2 regions of the Acinetobacter portensis genome follow, and region 2 is predicted to be linked to the other one. Evidence: predicted binding sites of a transcription regulator. Region 2 holds the regulator's gene; the other holds the start of a gene.

Region 1 (11,619 bases), 780 kb from region 2:
AAAGTGAATTAAAACACTTTAAGGAATAACCAGTACAGAACACCTGATAAACAGATTGTTGCAGGTAGTGTGAACACCCAAGCCGATAAAATTGATTTTACCATTTTGAAGTTTAGACCAGACTTATTAGCAACCATCGTACCTGCCACAGCAGAATTTAGAACATGGGTTGTCGACACAGGCATACCAAAACCATCTGCGGCTGCAATAGTCGTCATTGCGACAAGTTCTGCTGACATACCTTGACCATAAGTCATATGCTCTTTACCAATACGCTCACCTACAGTTACAACAATACGTTTCCAACCAACCATTGTTCCTAGACCAAGTGCCAATGCTACGGCAACTTTTACCCAGTTTGGAATGTACTGTAAGAATGAATCTAAATTGCTACGATATTCTTTAACAACTTTCTTTTGTGCATCAGAAATTGCAGGTAATTGCTCTGCTTTTTCTAAACGTTTGAATGCTATTGTACTTAAATACATGTCATTGCGTAAGTTAGAAACTTCAGCTTCAGGAATATCTTTTAAATCACCATAATGCCCTACACGCTCACCCAAATGATCTGTAAGACTTGCTAAAGCAGGTACAACTTCTGCATTTGCTTCTTTGGTTTGAATATATTTTGTGAGTACTTCTCGTGCTTGTACATCAGAAATATCTAAATGATTAGGATATATAGCAGCTGCTGTTTGAGCTGAAAGTTGCTCAAAAGACTGAAGATGTTGTTGATCTAAATTTTTATTTAATGAATAAGCCAATGGCACACAACCAATCAAAATCAGCATGATTAAACCCATACCTTTTTGACCGTCATTTGAACCATGTGCAAAGCTTACACCTGTACATGTAAAAATAAGGATTGCACGAATAATGGGCGGTGGTGGCTTATTACCTTCAGGCGGCTGGAATAATTCCATCTGCTTTTTAAAAACTTTTTTCACTAACAAAAATAGTAATGCTGCGAAAGCAAAACCAATTAGTGGAGAAAATAATAATGCTTTACCGACTTTAGTCACTTGCTCCATATCTACACCTGAAGCACCACTACTTGAATGTAGAAGATAGTTCATAATGCCCACACCTAAAATTGAACCAATTAAAGTGTGTGAACTCGATGCAGGAATACCCAAGAACCAAGTGCCTAAATTCCACAAAATTGCAGAAATTAGCATGGCAAAAACCATTGCAAAACCTGCACCTGAACCTACATTCATAATAAGTTCAACAGGTAGCAATGCAATAATGCCGTAAGCAACAGCACCACTTGCAACCATCACACCAAGGAAGTTACAAAAACCTGCCCACATTACCGCAACAGGTGCAGATAATGCGTTGGTATAAATCACAGTTGCTACAGCATTGGCTGTATCATGAAAACCGTTTACAAACTCAAATCCAAGCGCAATGAATAGTGCTGTAGATAAAAGAATAATTGAATATAAGCTCAAAGCTGGAACGTGAGCTAAATCTGCGGACAATTGAATACCAATATATACAAGCGTCGCAATAATGACGGTTAAAAAGACCGGTACAAAATATTTAGGCGTTGGCACATGAACATTGGTCGATTTTGTTTGAACCGATTGTTGTGCTGAATCAACAGGAGTTTGATTAGAATTCATGCAAGCAAATAAAGAGGATGATCAATCCGCTTATTGTTCAATTTAATTATGACAATTATATGACAAAACACTGTCATATAAAGTCAGTTTTGATGCTTTATTGTATGATTTTACCGAGAAAACCAGTTAAAAAAACATCATTAACTAAGTATTATCAAAGCCTTATATAAAACAACTATCACATCCCCATCCTTATTCTCATGTTTCACTCATTTGTAACAATACGCATAATTGATTAAAAAACCATCATGTCTTTTTGTATCTTTCTAATATGCACTACATTTATGACAAGTGAATGAAACTTTTATGACAATAAAAAGAGGCTTATAGCCTCTTTTTTACTTTTTACAGAAGATTATTTATTTTTTACTTTTCTTTATTCCAATAATATCCAAGCTTACGCGACGGTCGGGTTGTAGGCATGCTCTTAACACTTGTTGTCCCATAATATTTATACAATTTGTCGTTAGAGGCACAATATAATTTTTTTTCATTTTATAACCTTTTCATCTATATTTTTAAACTTCAATTTGGTTATGTTTGACTTGCTTATTTCCAAGTAAATTTCAGACCTAAAGTACCTTTATAAGTTTCTCGCTTTTCTGATGTAAATGAATGTTCATAACGTCCATCAGCATAGAAATAGCCATGTTGGCTTATAGGTAATTGTGCGCCTACTCCAACCGATCCCCATGTATTATTGTATTTTTCATTAATCGTATCTGGACCAATATTAATGTCTCTTTGCTGTAAAAAATCATGAAGTACATTTGCCGTAAAATAAACCGTATTCGCTCTCAAATCTTTGGCTTCACTATTTCGCGCTAAACGAACACCTAAACGACCACGTAAACCATGTTGATCATTCTGATCAACTGTACGAACATTATCATTAAATGAATCTAAACCTAAGTATTGATATATTAATTGTGCTTGAGGTTCTACCATCCATCCAGATTCGTTATCTTTATGCTCTGTTAATACATATGGACGTCCAGCTTCTAATGAAATTACAGCACCTAAACCATTTTGTTTAACTTGTTCTAAACCTTCAGAATTATAAGTATTGCGTAAATGAGATACTTGACCTACTAAATCTACATATGAGCCATTTCTATTATAATATGTGTTGTATAGCCCTAAACTAAATGCATCCGTTTTTCCATTACCTGTATTTTTATGATCAACAAGTTGTCCATCAATAGCTCTATAACGGTCTTCAAATTCCATATCGCTACGACCATATGAAATATATGCACCTGTATGATTACGAGACTGCTTTTCCATATTTTCGTGAATAATAAAATCATGACCTAGTTGCATTAAGTACTGTTCACCATTTATGTTAAAGCGATTTTTTCCTTCCAAATCTAGATGACTACCAACTACACGCCCCCAACTTTGACCTTGGTTATCTTTAACACATGTTCCACAGTCATCCCATGCGAGTGTCTGATTTTCCCCACGACGTTCATGTAATGTTCCTAATGTTGTATAACCTAACTCCATATTCGCAATAGGCATTTGAGTATAGCTTGGTGTTTCAGGATTTATAATTTCAATATTTCTTTGTGTTGCTTTCGCTGTCCAGTAGTATTCATCTTGATTTGTAACTGAATTACTTCTCATAGCAAGCTGTACCTGAGATATACCTGTTGTTCTTGCATTACCTTGGAATGCTTGAGTACCTGCTGTTTCAACATTAATCACAGGAACTGTATTAATAATACTTTGGATTTGTGTCACATTCCCATCTATTAAATTTAATGTTCCATTAGCGCTCACAGGAACGACTGTCGTCATTCCTGTCGCACGCCCAGTAATAGTCAAAACATCAGAAGATGAGTTTGTACCGACATCATCACCAGGACCATTCCACAAAGTATTCATTTTAACTGTTGCAGAGCCACTCGCTATATAATTACCATCAATTGTAAGTTTGTCTCCAACCTTGCCATTATCAAGATTAATCACACCACTTTTAGAATTAACACTTTGGCCTTGTAATGTAAAATTTGAAGCACTCCAATTTGCTTGCTCTACATCAAATGCATTTAAAGTAGATTCATCTAATACTAAATTTGAAAAAGTGGATAATGTTATAGCGTTATTCTTAGCTAACTGCCATTTAGAATTATCTTTCAATTCAATATTTAAATCGCCGACTGTTGATTTTGAAACTAACCCTTGTAAATATACATTTTTTTCAAATTTAGCATCGACAGTTGAGTCACCTTGTACTTCTAACAGCCAAGCTTTTGAACTCGCAGTTAAATCACTTGTTTTATTGACTTTTATCTCTACATTTTTTTGCTTTGAGTTAACTAAAATTAAAGATTTATCTTCTGATGTAGATTTCAAATTTGCTTGATTTAAATATATTTTTGCGCCCGTAGATGTCGCATTACCATTGTTTATTCCTGTTCCAACATCTGAATTACTCACATGAATTGCACTACCTTTTGCATCTACTGTAAGTGATGAGTTTGTATTTGAACTATCAAAAAATGAATTATCGATTAAACGAATCGCCACCCCGCTCGATTGCGTAGTGTCGATAGTAAGAGAACCGTTCAAAATCAGCTGACCAGCCCCTCCACCGAGAATATCATTCGCCTTACCTAATTTAACAGCACTTCCATTTGTGCTATTTACTGTCTTAATATAATTATTACTTCCATTTAAAATCACAACTGGAGTATTACTTACACCAGAAACATAAATACCACTTGAATTTGAACCTGAAACATTTGCCGTTAAATTGCCATTTACAGTAATACGCCCTGTAGAGCCGTTTCCATTTACAATATTATTGTTATGTCCACCTTGAATCGCACGTAATGCAGCACTTTGACCACTATTATTTGCAATTGTAATTGTTGCATCATTCACAATAATATCGGAATAGCTTGATGCTGCTGAAGAATCGCCCGAATCGGTTGATGATCCAGCAAGTAAGCCATAACTATAGCTTGACCATAGACTTGGATTTGCCGTAATTCTTACATCATTAAATTTAATGGTATTTGCACTACTATTATCGACACCAATAACATTTCCTGTAAAACCTGTAGCATTAAGTGTCATAGTTAAATTTTTACCAGTAATCGTAGAAGGTGAGTATTGAGCAGTAATCCCACTCACATTCCCTGCAAAAACACCAGACTTTCCAGACATAACCAATGTAAAGTCATCTGTAAACGTAACATTACCGCGACGTACTAATAGATAGTTATAAGCATTAGAAAAGTTATCGTTGGCAATAGATATAGTACACGGTGCATTTTGCTGATTCGTTATTGCATATTTAGGAGATACTCCTGAAGTACACTCTACAGCAAAAACAATAGTTGAATTTAATGCAATAAAACCTGTAATTATTATTTTTCTATGGCTAGATTTTGTCGATGCACGCCCCAACCCAGAACACACTACCCAAATATTGCGAGACATACACCAAATTAACTTATAGACTTTATTCATACAGCTTATTTTTTAATTTTTTTGTGATTTATAACTCATTTTATTATCGTTTATTATTTAATCAACCACTTTTAATTAAAAATACTGTGACTGAGTAGTTATTTTATTAAATTAAAACTAAGTACTTAAATCTGTTATCTTTTTAAATAAATAATATTTGTTACTTTGTGTAACTTTTAATCAAATAGTCATTAAATAAACTCCCCTACTTTGCTGAACTATTAACCTATTAAACTTGATTAAAATACATTCTTTGTCTTATAACTTTTTCAAATCATCTATATCCAACTTTCTGACGAAAGCAGCGCAGAATTCAATATGCTAATCTGTTAAGATTATTACCGTTTTTTAATTCCTTCTGAGAACGTTTGAATGTCTACACTTGCCACCCTAAAAGAGCTTCTTAGCAAAAGAATTTTAATTATCGATGGTGCGATGGGTACCATGATCCAACGCCATAAATTAGAAGAAGCAGATTACCGTGGTGAACGTTTTGCAGATTGGGCATCAGACCTCAAAGGTAATAACGATCTTTTAGTCCTTACACAACCTCAAATTATTCAAGGTATTCACGAAGCTTATTTAGAAGCAGGTGCTGACATTATTGAAACCAATACCTTTAACGGTACACGTGTTTCAATGTCTGACTACCACATGGAAGATTTAGTTCCTGAAATCAACATTGCTGCGGCTCGTCTTGCTAAAGCAGCATGTGAAAAGTATTCAACACCTGAAAAACCACGTTTCGTGGCAGGTGTTATTGGTCCTACATCACGTACAACATCTATTTCACCTAACGTGAATGATCCTGCATTCCGCAACATCACTTTTGATGCTTTAAAAGTTGATTATATTGAATCGACTAAAGCATTGATTGAAGGTGGTGTAGACATCATCTTAATTGAAACTGTATTCGATACCTTAAATGCTAAAGCTGCAATTTTTGCGGTAAAAGAAGTATTTAAAGAAATTGGTTATGAATTACCAATTATGATTTCAGGCACAATTACAGATGCCTCAGGTCGTACTTTAACAGGTCAAACAGCAGAAGCATTCTGGAACTCAATGCGCCATGCAGAGCCTTTATCTATTGGCTTTAACTGTGCCCTCGGTGCGGATGCAATGCGTCCACACGTAAAAACCGTGTCTGACGTTGCCGATACGTTTGTGTCAGCGCATCCAAACGCAGGCTTACCGAATGCCTTTGGTGGTTATGATGAAACGCCTGAAGAAACAGCTGCATTTATTAAAGAATTTGCTGAAAGTGGCTTAATTAATATTACAGGCGGTTGCTGTGGTACAACACCTGACCACATCCGTGCGATTGCACAAGCGGTTGATGGTATTACACCTCGTCAAATTCCTGACATTGAACCTGCATGTCGTTTAAGTGGATTAGAGCCATTTAACATCACTAAAGATTCATTATTCGTAAACGTAGGTGAACGTACCAACGTTACGGGTTCTAAAAAATTCCTTCGTTTAATTAAAGAAGAAAACTTTGCCGAAGCCTTAGATGTTGCACGTCAACAAGTTGAAGCTGGCGCACAGATCATCGACATTAACATGGATGAAGGCATGCTCGATTCACAAGGTGCAATGGTGCATTTCCTGAATCTTGTCGCTTCCGAGCCTGACATCTCACGCGTGCCAATCATGATTGACTCATCAAAATGGGACATCATTGAAGCAGGTTTAAAATGCGTTCAAGGCAAAGCTGTTGTTAACTCAATTTCTTTAAAAGAAGGTTATGACGAATTTGTAGAACGTGCGCGTTTATGTCGTCAGTACGGTGCCGCTGTTATTGTAATGGCTTTCGATGAAGATGGTCAGGCAGATACAGCAGCACGTAAACGTGAAATTTGTAAGCGTTCATACGATGTACTTGTGAATGAAGTGGGCTTCCCTGCTGAAGATATTATCTTTGACCCGAACGTATTTGCGGTAGCAACAGGGATTGAAGAACACAACAACTACGGTGTGGACTTCATTGAAGCAACAGGTTGGATTAAACAAAACCTACCACATGCAATGATTTCAGGTGGTGTATCAAACGTATCGTTCTCATTCCGTGGTAATGAGCCTGTACGTGAAGCCATTCACTCAGTGTTCTTATATCATGCCATCCAACAAGGCATGACCATGGGTATTGTAAACGCAGGTCAAATGGCGATTTACGATGATATTGATACAGAGTTAAAAGCTGCCGTTGAAGATGTTGTACTCAACCAAAATCAAGGTGAAAGCGGTCAGGATGCAACAGAAAAATTACTGACTGTTGCTGAAAAATACCGTGGTCAAGCGGGCGCACAAAAAGCTGAAGAAAACCTTGAGTGGCGTAATGCAAGCGTTGCAAAACGTCTTGAATATGCATTAGTCAAAGGCATCACCACGTATATCGACCAAGATACTGAAGAAGCACGTTTAGAATCTACTCGCCCACTCGATGTGATCGAAGGTCCTTTAATGGCGGGTATGAACGTAGTCGGTGATCTGTTTGGTTCAGGTAAAATGTTCTTACCACAAGTGGTTAAATCTGCACGTGTAATGAAACAAGCGGTTGCATGGCTTAACCCATTTATTGAAGCTGAAAAAACAGGTGCTCAATCTAAAGGTAAAATCTTACTTGCAACGGTTAAAGGCGACGTACACGACATTGGTAAAAATATTGTAGGCGTTGTACTTGGTTGTAATGGTTATGACATCGTTGACCTTGGCGTGATGGTACCGTGCGAGAAAATTCTACAAACTGCGATTGATGAGAAAGTGGATATCATCGGTTTATCAGGTTTGATCACACCGTCACTCGATGAAATGGTTTTTGTTGCGAAAGAAATGCAACGTAAAGGCTTTAACATTCCATTGATGATTGGTGGCGCTACAACATCTAAAGCACATACTGCTGTGAAAATTTCACCACAATATCAAAATGATGGCGTGTACTATACGGCGGATGCTTCACGTGCGGTGGGTGTTGCAACTCAGTTATTATCGGCAGAAATGAAGCCGCAATTGGCAGCTGACTATGCTGCGGATTATGAAAAAATCCGTGTACGTTTAGCCAATAAACAGCCTAAAGCTGCGAAACTTTCTTATGCTGAATCTGTTAAAAATGGTTTTAAAATTGATTTCGATAAGAATGCACCTGTAAAACCAAACTTCATTGGTTCACAGACTTTCACTAACTATCCTTTAGAAACATTGGTTGAATACTTCGACTGGACTCCATTCTTTATTTCTTGGAGCTTGGCGGGCAAATTCCCGAAAATTCTTGAAGATGAAGTGGTGGGCGAAGCAGCACGTGATTTGTATGAACAAGCGCAAATTATGTTGAAAGACATTATCGAAAACAAACGCTTTGATGCACGTGCAACATTCAGCATTTACCCTGCGAACCGTGTTGCAGCAGATACAGTTGCGGTAACGGATGAAAATGGGGTCGTTACACATAGCTTTGAACATATTCGTCAGCAGTCTGACAAAGTGACAAGCAAAGCAAACTACTCTTTAGCTGACTTTATTGCGCCAAAAGACGTTGCCCAAGATTACTTAGGTGGTTTCACTGTTTCGATCTTTGGTGCAGAAGAAATGTCGCAAGAATACAAAGCTAAAGGTGATGACTATAATGCGATTTTGGTTCAAGCTTTAGGTGACCGTTTCGCTGAGGCCTTTGCTGAGCATTTGCATCAACGCATTCGTAAAGAATTCTGGGGCTACCAAGCTGATGAAACTTTAGATAACGATGATTTGATTAAAGAGAAGTATGTCGGTATTCGTCCTGCACCGGGCTACCCTGCTTGTCCTGAACATTCTGAGAAAGCGCCATTGTTTGATTGGTTAGGTTCTACCGACAAGATTGGTACGTTCTTAACCTCTAGTTTTGCAATGTGGCCACCTTCATCAGTCAGCGGTTTCTATTATGCAAACCCTGAAACAGAATACTTTAACGTGGGCAAAATCTCTGGCGATCAGTTGGAAGATTATGCGAAGCGTAAAGGTTGGACCTTGGATGAAGCGAAACGTTGGTTAGCGCCAAATTTGGATGATTCGATTTCTTAATTGATTCAGCTAATTTTGATAAAAAATCCCTTCATTTGAAGGGATTTTTTGTTAAGCTTTGGCTAAACATAAATAAATTCTAAACATATGACAATACAACAAACAGACTTACAACTTACCAACTTAGATAATTATTCCGATTTAATGATTCTTCCTGAATTGATAGAAGATGAACAAAACATATATGTAGCATCAACAGTTTCTTTTTACAAATTTGCTAAAAAATTCATAAATATTAATTATGTAAAAGAACCAAATATAGTCTTAGAACAACGATCTATAGAATGGTTTGGACCAACTTTATTATTTACAACAGCCGCCTTGGCACAAAATCCTGAATTAGTATCAATAGCACTCAATGTCCTCTCAAACTATATATCTGATTACTTTAAAGGTCATAAAGAACCAAATGTTAAGCTAAATATTATTGTTCAAAAATCAAAAACAGAATATTCAAACTTTATGTATGAAGGTCCCAAAGATGGACTCATCGAAATTGAAAAAGTAATTGAAAGCTTAAAGAAATAATATGAACACCATCACCTTTAAAGATATTCACTTACAATTTTGTAAAAAGATAGACGAGTTTCAGATTTATAACAAATTCACGGTTAGTTTATCCCTTAAAAAAATAGCCATAGAAGATTGCAAAACTTTTATTAACTATATAAAGAGTATGAAATATCAAGCTATCCAGAAAAATCATAGCTATGAAGCAGATCAGCTTTTTCATATGCAATGTTTTTTGAATAGTTCATTATCTTCATTAAAAATCTGGATATTTCTAGAGGAAAATGATTATAAAAAAGCATGGGATTCACTAATAGATGCAAAAGAATATTTGAATATTGCTAGCAAAATAAATACTTATGAAGGTATAGATAATTTTTTAAAACATCTTGAAGCTATCGAAAATAGTATTTTCCCCCAAAGAAAATTTTATCTAAGTGCAGCTTTTACCTCTTCAATTGGGAATTGTTCAATCTGTCATAAAACTTTTTTTGAATGTGAGCATCTTGAAAATCATATCTATTGTGGACAATTATGCTTGAGAGTTAATCTTGAAAAGATTAAAGCAAATCATGTTGCATTAGTTGAAAATCCTGATGATAGGAGATGTATTGTTACATCGTATGGTCAAGGTAAATCAATTATTGATTCTTTTACTTTAGAGAATATAGAAGAAAAAGATGAAACCCAAGATGGTATTTTCCACGGCTATATGTTGACTTTTAAAAAGTTAGATTGGGATTAAATTTTGAATGCGTTTCAGTTCAATTCGAAATCCCTCCTAACCTCCCTTTACAAAAGGGAGGAACTACGCGACTCCATAACCGCAATCAAATTCGCGTGAAGTCCCTCTTTTTCCAAAGATAGATTTAGGGAGATTCCTGCTGAATAAATTGATAAATGCTCTCCACCACATCATCAATCTGCCCCATCACCTGTCCATTATCAAATCTTAATACGTTTAATCCAAGTTGAGCCAACTCTTTATCACGAATTTGATCTGCTTCTAATCCTTCATCCGTAAAGTGCTGATCACCATCACACTCAATGACCAAATTGGCAGCAGGACAATAAAAATCCACGATGTAATTTAAGATTGGCTTTTGCCGATAAAACTGCAAACCTAAAATTTGCTTATTGCGCAGTCGTGACCACAACAACTTTTCAGCATCGGTCATGTTATTACGTAAATCCCGCGAGGCTTGTTTTAAGTTTTTATTATAGGGTTTCATTTTTTTCTCTTTTTTAGAATCTCCCCTAACCCCTCTTTAATAAAGAGGGGCATTCCACGTAGCAAATGAATTACGTGACCACTCCTCCCTTTTCTAAAGGGAGGTTGGGAGGGATTAAAAAATAAATTTCAGCAAGCTTCAACAAAACAATACTTTTACCAAAATTAATCACATAACCCATCATCCAACATTTTTACCACTTAGTGAATAAATCCGTTTTATAATAGCCATTAAATCTTAATCTCCCCCCAATTTAGACTACTGGTGTTTCCATGAAAAAATTAATGAACGGTGCTGAAAACATCGTCGTTGAAATGTGCAAAGGCTTCGTCCTTGCGCACCCAGAACTCGCATTCAATGAATCATACAAAATTGTTTCACGAAAACAGAAACACCAAAATGTTGCCCTTATTAGTGGTGGCGGTAGCGGTCACGAACCTGCACACGCAGGCTTTGTAGGTACAGGCATGCTCGACGCTGCCGTATGTGGCGATGTATTTGCATCCCCATCGCAAATCCAAATCTATAAAGCATTAACACAAGTCGCAACTGACAAAGGTGTGTTAATGATCATCAAAAACTACTCTGGCGATATGATGAATTTCCAGAATGGCGCAGCTTTAGCAACAGATGACGACATTAAAGTAGATTATGTAAAAGTAGCCGATGACATTGCCGTAAAAGACAGCCTTTACACGGTGGGTCGT
Region 2 (11,619 bases):
TTCTAGCGTTCCCCCTCCCCAATAAGACGCGGTCACACCAGCCTGACAAAATGCAGCTGCTGAAGTTGACATTGAAGTTGTAATTGCTAAAGAAGATAGGATCGACAAAGTCAGAATGTTAAATTTTGCTTTCACAATATTTTCCAAATGGTAAAAATTAAGCAAATACTAAACTTGACAATTCTTTATTTCAACTTAATAAATGATTCAAAATCAATCCGACAAACAACATTGACTTAATAAAAAAAAGGATAAAATCACTCAATGATAGTGTTACAACACCTTAATCACATACAAAATATATGTATTTAATACTTTATTAAAAACAATTACTAAACAATCATTAACAATCTAGTTACACCAAGGGTGCATTATGAATTCACACTTTTATTTTTAAATTGCTAAATATTTAACAAATGGTAAAACTTTACATTGCAATCTTTTAATATTATTTTATTTATATTGACTATTTTTAAGACAAAATCGCATGTAATTTCAGCTCAATATTTAAGCTATTTTTCTAAAATTATGGCAAAACGAAGTTCGTAATTTTTATGATCATGAACTCAGTATTTTTTATATGACAAACCTTATTTTTATTGATGCACAACTTATGACAGAACAAAAACCTGCGAAAGAAAGACAATTTAAGGGCGTATCTCTTTCAGAACGCAAAGCAATTCGGTTGGAAAAACTTATAGCAGCAGGAATTCAAGTTTACGGAACACGTGGCTTTTTCGCTGCAACGGTAAAAGATATTTGTTTGGAAGCAAAATTAACCGAACGTTATTTTTATGAATCTTTTAAAAAAAGTGAGCAACTATTTCAAACTATTTTTTTAAAATTGGTAGAAGAATTACGCCAAAATGTATTAGAAGCTACAGAGCAAAATGCTGAAAATCCTAAAAAAATGATTGAAGCAGGCTTAATGGCTTTACTCAATACTTTGCATGAAAATCCGAAGATGGCACGTATTATTTATATCGATGGACTGCTCGTTCAAGAATTAAATAACCAAGCTACTCTTCAAGAAACTTTGGCACGATTCGATCGTATGATTCATCATATTCTCATGATTGCAAAACCAAATAATCACCGAACAGAATATGAAATTTCATTGGTTGCTTCAGGTTTAAATGGTTATGTGACTCAAATTGCAATTCGTTGGGTAATGAACAATTTCCAACAATCCAAAGAAGACGTTTTATCTGCATGTTACTGGCCATTTTTAGCATTATTTAATCAAGATCCAGATGAAGCATAGTTTTTCCAATATTTTGTAACTTTAATTTTTATAAACTTAATATCTTGCCAAATGCTGAACTGATACCAACTTGAGGTCTAAAAACTGTCATAAAATCATCAAGAGAATGTCACAATTTGGTTTTAGAATTGTCATAATTTCCATTTTGCAATGATACTGTCATAATTAATCTTTGTAATAAGCCTGTCATAAATACAAAAACGGACAACCGTTTATATTAATAGGGTATTGCGCTGTGAAAGATGACTACATTTTAATTGTTGATGATGAGCTCCCTATTCGGGAAATGATCCATACCGCTTTAGATATGGCAGGTTTTAATTGTTTACAAGCTGAAGATGCGCGCCAAGCACATCAAATGATTGTCGATCAACGTCCTTCTTTGGTCTTATTGGATTGGATGATGCCTGGTGGCGTAAGCGGCGTCGATTTATGCCGTCGCTTGAAAAAAGATGAAAACTTATCTGAAATTCCAGTCATTATGCTTACTGCGCGCGGAGAAGAAGACCATAAAGTTCAAGGTCTAGATGCTGGTGCAGATGATTACATGACTAAACCCTTTTCTACACGTGAATTGGTTTCTCGTATAAAAGCAGTTTTGCGTCGTTCAAATGCTTTAAGCGGTGAAAAATCAATTGATGCAAATGGTTTATTATTAGATCCAGTCAGTCAACGTGTCAGCTTTGGTGCTAACATTTTAGAAATGGGACCTACTGAATACCGTTTATTGGCATTTTTCATGACCCATCCTGAACGTGCATATACACGTGCACAATTACTTGACCAAGTATGGGGTGGAAACGTATATATTGAAGACCGTACAATTGACGTTCATATTCGTCGATTACGCAAAGTTTTAGAACCTTTTGGTGCAGATCGTTATGTCCAAACTGTTCGTGGAACTGGCTACCGTTTTTCTACTCGAGCAGATGTTGCATTAGGTTAATTAGCATTTATGTATGAACCATACCCCGTTCCTGAGCTTGCAAGAGAACATAAAAAGTTTCGCTATAGCAGCTTATGGGCCTTTTCCAAGCAAGACTTAAGACTCCTCACATTTTTGATTGTGATTGCGGCATTTATTGGATTAGGCGTTGGGTATTTTTGGAGTTGCATCCTCTGTGCATTTGCCATTTTCTGCATCATACAATTACGTTCACTTTATTTAGTCAACGATTGGATTTCCAACCGACCTTATGATGTTCCGCCTAATTTAGGGGGAATTTGGGGTGCTTTACTCTTTAATGTTTACAGAGCACAACGCCAAGAACGAATTGTTCAAGCAGAAATGGTTGGACTCATTGATCGAGCACAATCATCGCTTGTTGCCTTAGCAGAAGCCGTTGTTCTTATTGATGATAACAATCAAATTGAATGGTGGAATCCTGCTGCTGAACATCTTCTAGGCTTTCAGACACATGATCGTGGTCGTAATATTTTAAGTATTTTACGTCAACCAAATTTCATTGAATATTTCAACCATATAGATGAATCACCTGATGGTTTGAAAATGAAATCTACGGTCTATGAAGAACATTATGTTCAAGTCAAAATGACGCGTTTTGGTGGTGAAAGCCGTCTTTTAGTTGCCTATGACGTAACGCGCATGCATAACTTAGAACAAATGCGTAAAGACTTTGTAGATAACATTTCACATGAACTTCGCACACCATTAACCGTGCTCAGTGGTTACATTGAAACGTTTACAGATCAAGAAGATATTAACCCTCGTTGGAAACGTGCATTTGATCAAATGCAATCGCAAACACGTCGTATGAATGCTTTGGTCAATGATTTGCTTTTATTGTCACGCTTAGAAAATGAAAAAAGTATCGCCAAAAATCAAATCATTGAAATGCCGAGTTTAATGAATCAATTATTTGATGATGCACAAGCTTACAATGTCGATTATGGTCACACACTGAATTTAGATATCGACAGCCACTGCGAAATTATTGGTTCAGATATGGAACTTGCGAGTGCTTTTAGTAACCTGATTACCAATGCCATTAAATACACACCAAAAGGTGGAACCATTACCATTGGTTGGCATGATGATGGCACGCATGGCTACTTCACTGTAGAAGATACAGGAATTGGGATTGACCCTAAACACTTGCCACGCTTAACCGAACGTTTTTACCGTGTAGACAGTGCACGTAGCCGAGCAACAGGCGGAACAGGCTTGGGCTTAGCCATTGTGAAGCACGTTCTTATGCAACATAACGCATATTTAGATGTTGAATCTAAAGAAAATCAGGGCTCAATTTTTAAGGCGGTTTTCCCTAAAGAACGTTTATACCATTCAAGTTAATATATAAAAAAAGCACCGAAAGGTGCTTTTTTAGTTTCATCATTCAAAATAAAACTTACAGGGTATGACCTAAAGCTTTACCCATTTCAACTGTAGAATTCGCTTTAAATTCAGCATCCCACTGCATTTTATTTTCTTCAAATAAAACTACAGCAGTTGAACCTAAATAGAAACGACCTAATTCTGCACCCTTTTCCAAGAACAGATTATGTTGATTCACTTCTAAACGACCTGATGGTTTAACTTTTCCTGTTGCCACAGTTTCAATGCCTGCAACAATCATCGCACCAACAAGAACAACCGCCATACGACCAAGTTCAGTATCAAATAAGCACACCATACGTTCGTTACGTGCAAATAAACCTGGAATATTTTCCGCAGTCGTTTGGTTTACAGAGAACAATTCACCCGGAACATACAAAGTTTCAGTTAATGTACCTGCAAAAGGCATATGTACACGGTGATAATCTTTTGGTGAAAGATAAACTGTTGCAAACTGACCATTTTTAAATGGTTCTGCAAGTAATGGATCTGCAATTAAGTTTTCAGTTGTAAAACTTTGACCTTTGGCTTGAAAAATCTCACCCGCTTCAATTTTGCCTAATTGTGAAATTGCACCGTCAGCAGGTGAAACAATACTCGTTGCATCATTGTCAATTTCACGTACGCCATCTTTTAAAGAACGTGTGAAAAACTCATTAAATGATTTAAATTTCAATGCATTTTGTTGCTCTGCAATCGACATATCAATGCCATATTGCGCTTTAAAAGCACTAATAACAGTGTTTTTAATAATAGGCGTTTCACTTGCCGCAAGCTTACCTACAACACGAGATAATTGGTGCTGTGGCACAACACGTTGTGCTTGAATGAAAAGTTGTTTTTTTAAACGTGATGTGAGGCTCAAGACGGCGACTCTCCAGTAATAATAGGACTAGCGAGGCAGTTGCCCCATTCACTCCACGCCCCATCATACGCTTGAACTTTCCAACCCAATAAACGGCTTAAAATATAAGCCAGACCTGAACGGTGATGCGATTGGCAATACACCACGACAGGTTCATTTAAATTGAAGCCTAACTGTTCCAAACGTTGTTGCGTGTTTTGTAATGGGCGCAATTTTAAATGATTTTCACGGTTTAGGGCAGTACTCCATTCAAAATGTCTTGCCCCTGGAATGTGACCGCCACGTCTAGCGGCTAATCTGAGGCCTGTATATTCATCTTCTGTACGGCAATCCCAAACCTGAATCTCTTTGTTTTTCACCTTTTCAAGCAATTCATCATATTGAATACGATATGTTTCATCTAATTTAACTTGGACTAAATTTGTTACAGTTTCAAAGCTTTCTACTTCTGCTGAGGTGGGTAAACCCGCACCTAACCATGCGTGAATACCGCCATTTAACAGACTTGTATTATGAAAACCTAAACAATGTAAGTTCCAAATTAGACGCCCTGCCCATGCACCACCTTCATCATCATAAGCAACCACATGGTGATCGGGCGAAATATTTAAATATTGAATGAGCTCTTCTAAGCCTTCCACTTCTGGCAATAAACCCGATGTATTGTCTTCTTGACGTACTAAAAGCTTTGGTTTCAAATGAATTGCATGCGGAATATGTAATTGTTCATAAACCGAACTTCGGCTTAAATCGACAATACGTAAATTGGTATTTCCTAGATGAGGAACCAAGTCCTCAACTTCAATTAATAGTTTGAAATCAAAGTTAAATTTAGCCATCTTTTGCATTTTATATTTAGTCCAATATCTTAAATATTAGCATACTTACTTTTTAGTAATCTGTGGATTTATAGTATTCATTTAGCATAATTTTAGATAAGTAAACTCATTTTTTAATCAAAAAAAATGCCAAACATCATGTTCAGCATTTTCTAAATTTAGTCCAATTCTATGCTTCGGTAATATCAAAAACTTGACGTAAATATGCCAAGAAAGTGTCATTATCCGTCATGGTTTTGCCTGGACTATCCGAAATTTTTGCTACAGATTGTCCATTACATTCCACAAGTTTCAACACGATATTTAAAGGTGTTTGTCCCATATCGTTTGTTAAATTTGTGCCAATCCCAAAGCTCACTTGGAAGCGATCTTTAAAGTAGTTATGCAATGACCATGCTTTTTCTAAATTCAAACCATCACTAAACGTGAGCATTTTGGTTTTACTATCAATTTTTAAATTTTTATAGTGTTCATAAGCTTTGTCACCCCATTCATACGGGTCGCCACTGTCATGACGTAAACCATCAAACAGTTTTGCAAAGTACAAATCAAAATCTTGTAAGAAAGCATCCATTCCCACAACATCTGTCAGTGCTATTCCTAAATCGCCACGGTATTCTTGCACCCAAGTTTCCAGCGCAGATTTTTGGAAATTACGTAAACGAACATCTAAAGCTTGAAAGGCTTGTAGAAATTCATGCGCCATTGTACCAATAGGTGTGATGTTCAAATCCTTTGCAATCAATACATTACTTGTACCACGGAAAATGTAGGGTGCAGCTTTGTGGAATTCTTCAATAACGTGTTTTTGCCATTCAAAGCTATATCTTCGACGTGTGCCAAAATCTGAAACTAAAAATGGTGGATCATTTGGATTTTGTTCTGCTTCGTATTTTTTAAGTAATTCAACTTTCGCTAAAAGACGACGTTCACCTTCGGCAAGAACTTCATCTGAACGAATACGTTTGAAGTAAAGCTCATTGACTATAGCAAGAACGAAAATTTCAAACATCATCGCTTGAACCATTGGGCCTTCTACCCAAATATCCAAACGCCCTTCTTCGTCTATTCCCGCTTTAATAAAACGGCGTTTTAATTGGAAGAGTTCTAAATAATCGACAAAGTCACTTTTTATAAAACGTAAACTTCTTAAATACAGAAGCTCATCTTCTTTAAATTTTAATTGGCAAAGATGATCTAATTGTTCATTCAAATCATCTAAAATTTCCGTTAATGGATATTCCGTATCTTGCAAATTACGGCATCGGAAATGATAGACACTATGCGTCTGTGGGAATTTATGCAGAACCACTTGAAGCATTGTAAATTTGTACAAATCTGTATCAAGCAAAGATTGAATGATTGGAGCCATATCTTTATGTATTTCGCTGTGCTTATTGCATTAAAGCATATTTTTTAAATAAAAATTGAAAGTTTTAAGAAGAGTTGAATGGTTTTAGACAAAATAAAAAGACCCAATATAGATTGAGTCTTTATTATTCATTCATTTTATATAGCTTTGTTAGATAAAAATGAGCAATAGATTCTGAATCAAAGGCTTCATTTAATCCTTAAGTTGCTTAAATTTTTTATCTTGTCCAATCACTTTGGCAAATTCTTCAACGGTTTTTTGACCTGTTTTTTTGCATTCACATCGCAATCTGTTTTACGAAGTTGTTTCACAATCGACCATTCTAGTTTGAACATTGCACCCATTAATGCAGTATTACCTTTATTATCACGTGCGCAACGATCTGCACCATACGCAATTAATGTCGTAACAATATTTTGATGACCATAATATGCAGCCATCATTAACGGTGTATAACCATCTGCATTACGCGTATCTACAGGAAAACCATATTTTAAAAACTCGTTGATGACGTCTTCATTACCCGTTCTTGCAGCAGCAAAGAAAAGAGCTATCAATTCCTGTTGTGAGTTCATCTGATCGTTTGCAACAGTTTTAACGGGGGAGATATTCTTCGCGACAGTCACGTTTGCGAATGCGGAACCAAGCACGAGAATACTAGCTAAAACGATATGTTGCATAACTTTCATGATGAACTCCAACAGAAATCGAACTTACTTCATAATATGAAAATTTGATATTGGTAAAAAAGAGTGCCTGTAAAACTCCCCTAGGGTGCAGGAAAGGAATTGAGTTCTACAGGACTTTCTTGAGGTGACTTCCTACGCCCTAGTCACCAATTCAGCCGATCAATCTATATTGACCATTTAAAAGACTTAGTCTTTTAATTTCGCTGCTTTCGCTTTAACAGTTGCCAAGTTACCGTTCACCGCTTTAGTCATACGCGTACCGTAGTCCGCATCTGCTTTGTAGAAGTAAGACAACATGATGTGCTTAGTTTCTGAATCTTTCACATTGCCAAGATCAGCAGCTAAGTTCATGATTAAATCGTCTTTTTCTTTCGCAGTGTATGAACGGTAAAGATCACCAGCTTGCTTGAAGTTTTGCTCTTTCACGCCAACTTGTTGAACTGTACCTGAAAGTGGAGTTTGAACTGCACGTGCTTTTTCAGTTGCAGCTTTAGGCTCTTTACGACTTGGTTCATAGTTAACATCAGAATCGCGTTCGCTAACGTTCATGTAGCCATCTTGGTTGTTGTTGTTTACATTCACAACTGGACGGTTTACAGGAATTTGCTGATGATTCGCACCTAAACGATACATTTGCGTATCCGAGTAAGAGAACACACGACCTTGTAATAAACGGTCTTCAGATGGCTCGATACCTGGTACTAAATTACCTGGAGCAAAAGCTGATTGCTCAGTTTCATTAAAGAAGTTTTTAGGCATACGGTTAAGTGTTAACGTACCTACTTTCGTTTCTTTAACTAAGTCTGTTGGCCAGATTTTAGTTGGATCTAGCGGATCAAAATCAAAGCTATTTAAATCTTTAGGATCCAATACTTGGATATAAAGATCCCATTTCGGGAAATTACCTTTGTTGATGTTGTTGTAAAGATCGTTCGTTAAGTGGTTGAAGTCTTTACCTTGTTGCTCAGCCGCTTCTTTCACGTTAAGACCTTTCACGCCCTGTTTAGAGCGGAAGTTGAACTTCACGTATTTATATTCGCCTTTGTCGTTGTACAACTTGTATGCGTGAACACCAAAACCATCTTGCTCGCGGTAGCTCGTTGGAACACCTTGCTGACCATAAACGTAAGTCAACATGTTCACAGCCCATGGTTGGCTAGATAAGAAGTCAAAAACGCGGTTTGCATCTTGAACGTTATTAATTGGGCTTGGTTTCATTGCGTGAATGAAATCTGGGAACTTAATCGCATCACGAATAAAGAATACTGGAGATTGGTTACCTACTAAGTCCCAGTTACCTTCTTGCGTATAGAATTTGATTGCAAAACCATGTGGGTCACGTAAAGTTTCAGGTGAACCTTTACCGTGAATTACGGTTGAGAAACGTAAGAATACAGGGGTTTTTGTACCTGCTTTAAAAAGTGAAGCGACAGTTAAGTCTGATAAATCTTTAGTTGCAACAAATTCACCGTAAGCACCCGTACCACGTGCATGAACAACACGCTCAGGAATACGCTCGCGACCAAAACGTTGTAATTTTTGTACCAATTGAACGTCTTGTAGCAAAGTGCCACCATTTGGACCTGCGGTGATTGAGTTTTGGTTATCACCCACTGGAGCACCGTTATCTTTTGTTAATGGTGCAGCTTGTGTCGCTGCAGTTGCTGCTGTAAGCATTGCAACTAATAAAGAACGCTTAAACATGATGTTTTCTCTCAATTCATACCTTTCCTGCACGAGCTAAGTTACATTTTTCATTTAAATTGGTAAAAGGGTTAATTTTTATAGTTTTAATCGTTTTATTAGATCAACACTTTTAAACTTATCTAAACTCAATATTTATTAAATACTTACACAACAACAAACTCACCACATCATATTGAGTAGAGATATTTGCTACAATTCATTTGAATTAAAAAACATCATAAATGGTTGTGTTATGCGTGCTTTATTGCAACGAGTTCTTGAAGCAAAAGTAGTTGTAGATGGTGAAACAACTGGAGAAATTGAAAAAGGAATTTTAGTTTTTCTAGGTTTAGGCAAGGAAGATGACTTTGAAAAAGGTAAAAAGCTGATTGATAAAATTTTAAAATATCGTTTTTTTGATGATGAACAAGGCAAAATGGGATGGAATATTTCCCAAGCCAATGGTGGTTTATTGCTTGTTTCACAATTTACTTTAATGGCACAAACACAAAAAGGCTTACGTCCTGACTTTGGTCCTGCAATGCCGCCCAGTGAAGCCAAAGCACTTTATGAACAACTAGTTGAATATGCAAAATCTCAGTTTAGCCATGTTCAAACAGGTATTTTTGCTGCAGACATGAAAGTTCATTTGGTCAATGATGGACCTGTAACATTTAACTTAGAAATTGAATAATTGAAATCTTATACATATAAAAGAGCCCTCGATTGAGGGCTTTTCTTGGTCAAATCTATCACTCATACTTATAGCCTCTTTGTATTTCTCCCAAAGGGAGAAAGAAAAGGCTCGATGAAAGATTTTTGATTATTTACCTGTCTTCTCTTTGATGAATTGACGCGCAAAAGACAACTTTTCTTTCACAGGTTTTGGCAATTTTGGCGGAATAAGTTTAGCAACACGGTTAAACCACACCAACAAACTGAAATCACCTTCCATTTTAATTGTGCCATTTTGCATACCTGTCATAAATACAGATGGATCGCCTTTAACCAACGTCTTTACACCTTGTTCACTGTCTGCAAATTGCAAAGTAAAATCTGCAGGTTCTGCACTTCCTGAAACTGTATCGATTTGTCCATTATTTACAATAATTTGACGCGTAACACCCAAGTCTGTACCAATTTGAATACGGAACTGACGATCATGAATCAATTCAATAAATTTAGGACTTGTACGAGCCAATTGCTTCATACGCAATACTAAACCTGCAACCATAAGGTCAAGCGGGTCTGTACTCACATCAACAAGTGGTAATTTTACGACAGGTAGTGAAGGAAATTTCATGACATCGAAGCCTATTGTAATTGTATAAAATTGAACTACGACATCCTACCATAGCTTATTTTTTTTGCAGTATTGCTTTGCATAATAATCATAAATTTCAAACAAAAAAAATGCACATCAATGTGCATTTTTCGAAAAAGATCAGTCTTCTCTTAATGGCTAGAATATTGTTGCTGATCGTCTTCATATACTGGAGTATGTTCAATATAACGACGCTTTGCCATTGCTGCACGTTCCGCTCGACGATCTTCAATTAACAGCAATAATGTCATCATCACCATTGCAAATGAAATCGCAGCTAGATAACTGTAAGTTACTGGGAATTCAAAGACTGTTTGCACACTTAAACGTACAATCTCGAGTAATCCCCAAAAAACCATTCCAGCCATCATAAAGCTCAACCAGCGGCGATAAGGCGAGAAGAAAACAGCAATCAAAGCAACTGCTAATAAGCTGATGCCGACAATGCTTGCTAAATTCGCTGTTGCCATAAAAACCTCCGTTAATGTTAGATTCTAGCTTTTTAAATAAAGCATCGTTCTAACGCGAATACCTTTAATTAGATTAATGGGCTATATGTATTTAAACGCTATGAAAAGCATTATGAGCAGTTTTTTGCATAAAAAAAGACTTGTTATCTGGTTATGCGACATACATTGTCGCAATATTATATTGTAATTACATTTTTTTTGATTTTAACTTTTCGGGAAGTAAAGCCTGTCCTTTCTTCGCGTGTCATTACAAAAAAAACATCTGCATTTTTTAACTAAAAAATTTTTTTACCGATGGTATTTATCGTTATTTTTTTCTTGCATTCATCCACGGCTTTAGTCTCATTATTTATGCCTTTATAAATAAAAAATACGGCAAATTTGCCGTATTTTTTTAAAAACTCAACCATTATCCACGGTTTAAATCTTTATCATGTACACCAAGTAAATACAGTACACCATCTAAACCAACGCTAGAAATGGCTTGATTCGCATTTTGGCGAACTAGAGGTTTCGCACGGAATGCAACACCTAAACCCGCAATTGAAAGCATTGGTAAATCGTTTGCACCATCCCCTACTGCAATGGCTTGCTCAAGTGAAATACCCATTTCTTCAGCAATTTGAGTTAAAAGTAAGGCCTTACGTGCACCATCTACAATGTGACCTTTAACTTCACCTGTCACCTTGCCATCTTGAATATCTAAGATGTTTGCATGTACTTCATCTATACCTAATTTTGCTTGTAAATATTC

What was found. Region 2 encodes PhoB, which activates phosphate uptake and scavenging genes when phosphate is short. Its sites were predicted from a motif close to TGTCATNAANCTGTCATAA; they were not measured.
Region 1: GTK57_RS01545 (inorganic phosphate transporter) is a predicted target of PhoB. The motif match lies at 1,675-1,693, and genes of this name have one in related genera.

The regions. Positions count from the first base shown of each region.
Region 1 is NZ_JAAARQ010000002.1:346,270-357,888, forward strand. Features, by position in the region: gene GTK57_RS01545 (inorganic phosphate transporter) at 9-1,628, opposite strand; gene GTK57_RS01550 (autotransporter outer membrane beta-barrel domain-containing protein) at 2,178-5,111, opposite strand; gene metH (methionine synthase) at 5,484-9,170, shown strand; gene GTK57_RS01560 (hypothetical protein) at 9,258-9,698, shown strand; gene GTK57_RS01565 (hypothetical protein) at 9,700-10,425, shown strand; gene GTK57_RS01570 (endonuclease domain-containing protein) at 10,550-10,912, opposite strand; gene dhaK (dihydroxyacetone kinase subunit DhaK) at 11,185-11,619, shown strand, end outside.
Region 2 is NZ_JAAARQ010000002.1:1,129,924-1,141,542, forward strand. Features, by position in the region: gene GTK57_RS05345 (autotransporter outer membrane beta-barrel domain-containing protein) at 1-135, opposite strand, end outside; gene GTK57_RS05350 (TetR/AcrR family transcriptional regulator) at 581-1,264, shown strand; gene phoB (phosphate regulon transcriptional regulator PhoB) at 1,500-2,210, shown strand; gene phoR (phosphate regulon sensor histidine kinase PhoR) at 2,220-3,578, shown strand; gene asd (archaetidylserine decarboxylase) at 3,634-4,485, opposite strand; gene GTK57_RS05370 (sulfurtransferase) at 4,482-5,324, opposite strand; gene pncB (nicotinate phosphoribosyltransferase) at 5,494-6,696, opposite strand; partial or broken gene GTK57_RS05380 (ankyrin repeat domain-containing protein) at 6,889-7,385, opposite strand; gene GTK57_RS05385 (catalase) at 7,572-9,089, opposite strand; gene dtd (D-aminoacyl-tRNA deacylase) at 9,325-9,765, shown strand; gene GTK57_RS05395 (SCP-2 sterol transfer family protein) at 9,895-10,374, opposite strand; gene aciT (ciprofloxacin tolerance protein AciT) at 10,527-10,865, opposite strand; gene serB (phosphoserine phosphatase SerB) at 11,275-11,619, opposite strand, start outside.